One region of the Spirillospora sp. NPDC047279 genome, then DNA from elsewhere that is predicted to be linked to it. Evidence: riboswitches for the same ligand, from Rfam matches in the RefSeq annotation. Region 1 holds a riboswitch; the other holds the start of a gene.
What was found. Region 1 has a riboswitch for cyclic di-AMP ahead of ABZ810_RS22565 (C40 family peptidase). Riboswitches for the same ligand answer to the same signal wherever they lie in the genome.
Positions count from the first base shown of each region.

Region 2: another riboswitch for cyclic di-AMP. It lies ahead of ABZ810_RS01225 (hypothetical protein); the one in region 1 lies ahead of ABZ810_RS22565 (C40 family peptidase).

Region 1 covers NZ_JBEYUA010000008.1:300,355-303,636, reverse strand. The annotation lists gene ABZ810_RS22565 (C40 family peptidase) at 613-1,593, opposite strand; cyclic di-AMP (ydaO/yuaA leader) riboswitch at 1,634-1,769, opposite strand; gene typA (translational GTPase TypA) at 2,216-3,282, shown strand, end outside.
Region 2 covers NZ_JBEYUA010000001.1:243,039-246,320, forward strand. The annotation lists gene purL (phosphoribosylformylglycinamidine synthase subunit PurL) at 1-652, shown strand, start outside; gene ABZ810_RS01225 (hypothetical protein) at 755-1,690, opposite strand; cyclic di-AMP (ydaO/yuaA leader) riboswitch at 1,693-1,867, opposite strand; gene ABZ810_RS01230 (S8 family peptidase) at 2,030-3,199, opposite strand.

The DNA of each region.
Region 1 (3,282 bases):
GACAGAAGCAACGCGGAGCGAGCGCAGCAACAGCGGGCGCAAAACGGGCTCGCCACATGACGGGCGCGGCAACGCAGACCGGCCCGCGCAGCGCGGGGCCGGCGCGGCACAGTGCAAAGTCGGCGCGGCACAGGATGAACGCAGCGCAGAGCAACACCGACTGGCGTAACGCGGGCCGGGCCGGCCCTTGGCCGGCGCGACATGGGCCGGGCACCGCGCCCAGTGGGCGCCCCGCATCATCGAACGCGGCGCAAAGTCGACCTAGCGCAGGCCGTACACAGCGCAGAGCGGCGCAGGGCGGGGCGCAGCGCGGAGCGGCGCAGGGACAGGCGCAGCACAGAGCAGCGCAGGGGCAGGGGCAGCACGGAGCAGCGCAGGGGCAGGCGCAGCACGGGCCCGGCGCGATGTCCGGGCGCAGCACAGGGCGGCGCGGGGTCGGGCTCAGCACGGAGCAACGCAGTGCGGGGCCAGGCGCAGCGCGGAGCGGCACAGGGCCAGGTGCAGCGCAAGCCAGCGCAGGGTCGGGCGCAGTGCGGGGTGGGGGCGAGACCGTCGGGGGTGGCTCCGGGGCGGGCCAGGGCGGACGGCTCAAGTGGGTGTGGGGCGGGTGGGCTAGGAGATTCGGTTGGCGCCGGCGTAGTCGGAGCGTTCGGAGAGCTTGGAGATCTTGACGACGTCGCCGGTCTGGGGGGCGTGGACGTAGCGGCCGCCGCCCACGTAGATGCCCATGTGGTGGAGGCTGCCGCCGAAGTAGACCAGGTCGCCGGCGCGGAGGGAGCCCTTGTCGACCTTGCTGCCCAGCTGGAAGAGGTCGCCGGTGTAGTGCGGGAGGCCGGACTTGCCGACCTGGGCGTAGGCCCAGACGACGAGGCCCGAGCAGTCGAAGCTGTTGGGGCCCGCGGCGGCCCAGACGTAGGGGCTGCCGAGCTTGCCGAGGGCCTTGCGGGTCATCCTGGCGGGCAGGTCGGAGCCCTTGATGACGGCGGTGTAGCCGGACGTGGGGTCCTTGGTGCGGGTGGTCGTCAGCTTGTCGAGCTGCTTGGTGACCTCGTCCACCTTGGCCTTGGCGGCGGCCTTGGCCTTCTGGGCCCGGTCGGCGGCCTGGGTGGCGGCGGTGTTCTTGGTCTCGGCGTCGCGGCGGGCCTGGTTGGCCTGGTCGATGCGGGCCTGGAGGGCGTTGACGACCGACGCCTGGTTCTGGGCCAGGTAGGCGGAGTCGGAGAGGCCCTCGGTGGTGCCGTTGGTGGTGAACATCATGTCCGGGCCGCCGGTCATGTAGTTGTTCGCGGCCAGGCGGCCGAGCTGCTCGCGGGCGGGAGCGGCCTGGGCCTCGAGGGCTGCGGCCGTCCGGGTGGCCTCGCGGAGGGCGCGCTGGGCCTTGCCGAGTTCGACGCGGGACTTGTTGAACTGCTCGGTGAGCTTCTCGGCCTCGGTGTTGAGGGCGTTCAGGCGCTTGCGCAGCTCGCTCTCGGTGGGCTTGCCGGAGGGGCTGGGAGCCGCGAAGGGGGCGGCGACCAGGGCGGCGGGGGCGGCCTGCGCGGGGGCGATGACGGCGCCTGTCGCGACGACCGCGGCGGTGGCCGCGATGGACATGACGAAACGGCGACGCTGGGGGTCCGGTGACAAGCCGGTGTTCTCCTCTCCTCGTCCGCCTACCGGGTTAGCTGACGGGCTCGGGCCAGGAGTCGCCCTACCGCGCGAACGCGGATTCGCCCCAGGGGGTGTTGGTTCCCCGGTTCCCCTCGGCGGGGATTCGGCGGTCCGGCCACCGTCCCTGTCGGACGTCGAGCGGCCGGATCCGCAGGAGCGTACAAAGGGATGGCAAATTACGGCAAATGCGGCGACCAAAAGGGACATGCGACTGGATGCCGCCGGATGGCGAGAACGCCCTGGTCGCAAGGGTTTCAGACGATCTGGACGCCGCCCGCACGTTCGGAAGGGTTCGAGACCTTCGCCACATCGCAGGACGGCGGCGCGGGCACGTACCTGACCCCGGTTCCGCGGTTGGACGGGTGCCGGGCCGGCGCGGACGGGTGGTCGTGAGGCTGGTCACCGCACTGGAGGGGCGGCGGCCAGAGCTGTACACAAAGGGCCCATGAAGGAGTAATCGTGGCTGGTGTCGGCCGCGGAAGGCCGGGGCGGGTTTGCGCGCCAAGTAGAATTGGCTGGGCCGCACGTCTGCGGCGATTCCCAACCATCACCCAAGCGAGTTCGCATGCCCTTCTCCACGCGCGATGACCTGCGGAACGTCGCGATCGTCGCCCACGTCGACCACGGCAAGACCACGCTGGTCGACGCCATGCTCTGGCAGTCCGGCGCCTTCCGCGAGAACCAGGACGTCGATGACCGCGTCATGGACTCCAATGATCTGGAGCGTGAGAAGGGCATCACCATCCTCGCCAAGAACACGGCGGTCCGGCACAACGGGATGACGATCAACATCATCGACACCCCCGGCCACGCCGACTTCGGCGGCGAGGTCGAGCGCGGGCTGTCGATGGTGGACGGCGTCGTCCTCCTGGTGGACGCCAGCGAGGGCCCCCTCCCCCAGACCCGCTTCGTGCTGCGCAAGGCCCTGGAGGCCAGGCTGCCGGTGATCCTGGTGGTCAACAAGACCGACCGGCCCGACGCGCGCATCGACGAGGTCGTCGACGAGACGTACGAGCTCTTCATGGACCTCGACGCCGAAGAGGACCAGATCGAGTTCCCGATCGTCTTCGCCTCCGGCCGCGCCGGCCGCGCGTCGCTCAACAAGCCCGGCAACGGCGAGCAGCCCGACAGCGAGGACCTCGAGCCGCTGTTCGAGGTCATCAAGAACACGATCCCGGCGCCCTCGTTCGACCCGGACGCGCCGCTCCAGGCGCACGTCACCAACCTCGACGCGTCCAGCTACCTGGGCCGGATCGCGCTCTGCCGCATCTACGCGGGCACGATCAAGAAGGGCCAGCAGGTCGCCTGGTGCCGCCACGACGGCAGCATCGAGCGGGTCAAGATCACCGAGCTGTTGATGACGGACGCGCTGGAGCGCAAGCCCGCCGACGAGGCCGGCCCCGGCGACATCATCGCGATCTCCGGCATCCCGGAGATCATGATCGGTGACACCATCGCCGACCCCGACGACCCGCGCCCGCTGCCGCTGATCACGGTGGACGAGCCCGCCATCTCCATGACCATCGGCACCAACAACAGCCCGATGGCCGGCCGGGAGAAGGGCACCAAGGTCACCGCCCGCATGGTCAAGGACCGCCTCGCCCGCGAGCTGGTCGGCAACGTCTCCATCCG
Region 2 (3,282 bases), on a different contig from region 1:
CGCCTGCCAGTACCTCGGCATCCCGGTCACCGGCGGCAACGTCTCGTTCTACAACCAGACCGGCACCACGCCGATCAACCCGACGCCGGTCATCGGCGTGCTGGGCGTGCACGACGACGTCCGGCGCCGGGCCAACATGTCGTTCACCTCCGAGGGCGCGACCATCGCCCTGCTCGGCGAGACCCGCGAGGAGTTCGGCGGCTCGGAATGGGCGCACGTGGTCTACGGCCACCTGGGCGGCCTCCCGCCGCTGGTCGACCTGGCCGCCGAGGCCGCGCTGGCCTCCGTCCTGGTCACCGCCGCCCGCGAGGGCCTGCTGACCGCCTCGCACGACGTCTCCGACGGCGGGCTGTCCCAGACCCTCGTCGAGTCGTGCCTGCGCGGCGGCCTGGGCGCCCAGATCACGCTGCCCGGCGACGCGTTCGTGTCCCTGTTCAGCGAGTCCGTCGCCCGCGCCGTGGTCGCGATCCGGCCCGGCGGCGAGGCCCGCCTGGCCGCCCTGTGCGAGCAGGCCGGCGTCCCGGTCGCCCAGATCGGCGTCACCGGCGGCGACGCCCTCACGGTCTCCAGCCGCGAGGAGGAGCTCTTCTCGATCCCGCTCGCCGAGCTGGGCGAGGCCCACGAGCGGACCCTGCCCAGCTACGCCGACTGAGCCACGACCGCGAACGCCCGGCCACCCCGCGAGGGTGACCGGGCGTTCGCGCGTCAACGGCCGTCGTGGAGCCCGCCAGGCCCAACGACAGCCGGGCGGGTCCTAGAAGACCGAGACGTGGACGTGGTCGTAGTGGTTGGCGGTCACGCCGCCGCGGTTGCTCATGGACGACCAGCCGGGGCTGCGCATGTCGTAGATGCGCTGCCGCCAGATCACGTACTTGACGCCCAGCCTGTCGGCGTTGGCGATCGCGTAGGCGGCGGCGCGGTCGCCCTGCTGCTGCGCGCTGCCCGTCGCCATCTGGCCGCCGGTGGTGACCATGAAGTCGCAGGCCTGGCCGGTGGCGTGGTCCTGCGGGTCGCCGCCGGAACGTACGCACCCGATGGTCGGGAACGGGCCGAACTCGGTGTCCAGGACGTCGTGGACCTTCTTCATGCGGGGCGTGACCCCGGCCATGCCGACGCTCGGGGACTCCGGCTTGTACTTCTTGAGCAGCACCTTGACCCGGGCCTTCTGCTTGACCAGGTCCTTGATCTGCTTCTCGAGCTGCTTGATCTTGTTCTGCGCCTCGGCGCGGGCCTTCTCCTGCTGGGCGACCAGCTGCTGGATCTGCTGGACCTTGCCGGCCTGGTTCTGGGCCACATGGCTGACCAGCGACGCGTTGTTGAGGTACGTGGAGGGGTCGTCGTTCGCCAGCACGGCCACGGAGGGGTCGGTGCCGCCCGTCATGTACTGCGAGGCCGCGATCTGGGCCACCAGCCCGCGGGCCTGGGCCAGGTCCTCCTTGAGGTCCTGAGCGCGCTGCAGGGCCTGCTTGACGTCGTGCTGCGAGTCGCGCAACCTCGCGAGGTCGCCGCCGTACGCCTTGTCGAGCCTCTCGATCTGGGCGTTCAGCTTGCTGACCCGCCCGGCGTCACCCGGGTCGGCCTGGGCGGCCGGGCCGGTGACGGTCGCGCTCGCCACCAACGGCACGAGGCCGGCGACGGCGACGACGGCGCGCCGGGCACGACGCCAGCGAGTGGAGGTGGGGGTCTCCACGCTTCTCCTCTCCTCATTCGCCTACCGGGTTAGCTGACGGGTTCGGGCCGGGAGTCAGCCCTATCGGATCCGCTGGTTGCGGTCCCGAATTCACCCCGGCCGGAAGCGCGGTGACGCTCCGGCATGTGGGTCCCCGGTTCCCGCGCGGCATGGCGCGGGACTCGGCAGGTTCGGCCAGACTGCCCGGTGGGCCGTGGCGAGTCACCGACCGAATGCCAATGAACTGCAAGGAAACGTTCGTTACTTCGCCAAGATTAAACCCCTGGGGCGGGTGTGCCGCCAGCGAGTCCCGGAACCAGGGGCGCCGCCTGGAAACCGGGCCATCCTATGTGACTGGTTTCACAGCTTGGCCTTGTAGAGCAGCTTGTTGGGCGTGCCACTGGGCAGACCCTTCAGCCGGCCGGACGTGGCGTTGGCCTTGAGCCACTTCTCGACCTCCGCGAAGCCCGCCCTGCGGTGCGTGGTCAGGTAGAGCGCCGCGACGCCCGCCACATGGGGGCTCGCCATCGAGGTGCCGTCGAGGACCTCACGGCCCTTTCCGGGCCAGGTGGAGGTCACTCCGACGCCCGGGGCGTGGATGTCGACGCACGTGCCCCAGTTGGAGAAGCCGGCCCTGCGGTCGCGCGAGTCGCTCGCGCCGACGGTCACCGCGCCGGCGGCGCCGGCGGGCGAGGTGTTGCAGGCGTTCTTGCCGTCGTTGCCGGCCGCCACCGCGACGACGACGCCGGACTTGGAGAGATTGGCCACAGCCGTGTTGAGGGCGGCCGACTTGGGGCCGCCGATCGAGATGTTGGCCACGGCGGGCTTGGCCGCGTTCTTGCGCAGCCAGTTGACCGCGGCGACGACGTTCGACATCGGGCCGGTGCCGTCGCAGCCCAGCACGCGGAGCGCACGGATCCTGACCTGCTTGGCGACGCCGTAGCGCTGGGAGCCGATGGTGCCGGCGACATGGGTGCCGTGGCCGTTGCAGTCGGCGCCGCTGGAGAAGCCGGGCGCCTTCCATGCGATCGACGCGCGCCCCTGGAACTGCGGGTGCTTCACGTCCAGGCCCGTGTCGACGACGTAGGCGTTCACGCCGCGGCCGGTCGCCCGGTAGGTGTACGACCTGCTCAGCGGCAGCGCGCGCTCGTCGACGCGGTCGAGACCCCAGGGCAGCCCGAGGCGCTGCGTTCCGCTGATCGAGACGAGCTGGTCGTGCTCGATCGCGGCGACGTTGCGGTCGCGGCGCAGCCGGTCGAGCTGGCCGGCGTCGAGCCTGGCGGCGAAGCCGTTGAGGACGCCGTCGAACCGCTCCGCCGCGGCGGCCCTCGCGTTCCGCACGGCGGACGCGGTGGAGGCGCCGTCCTTGAGGGTGACGATGTACTTGCCCGGGATCGGCGTGCCTTCGGCGGCCGTCACCTGGACCAGTGCGGGGTCGGAGCCGCCGGCCAGGACGGGGAACGCGGCCGCACCGGCGACACACGCCGCGGCGGTGCCGGTGATCAGCAGCCTTCGGGGGACAGCCCGCACGGGGAGGACTCCTTCAGTCGCGGCCACGCCGGGGGTCTCGGGCGCGGCGACCATGATCAGGTGAACCGACAGAGCGGTACCTT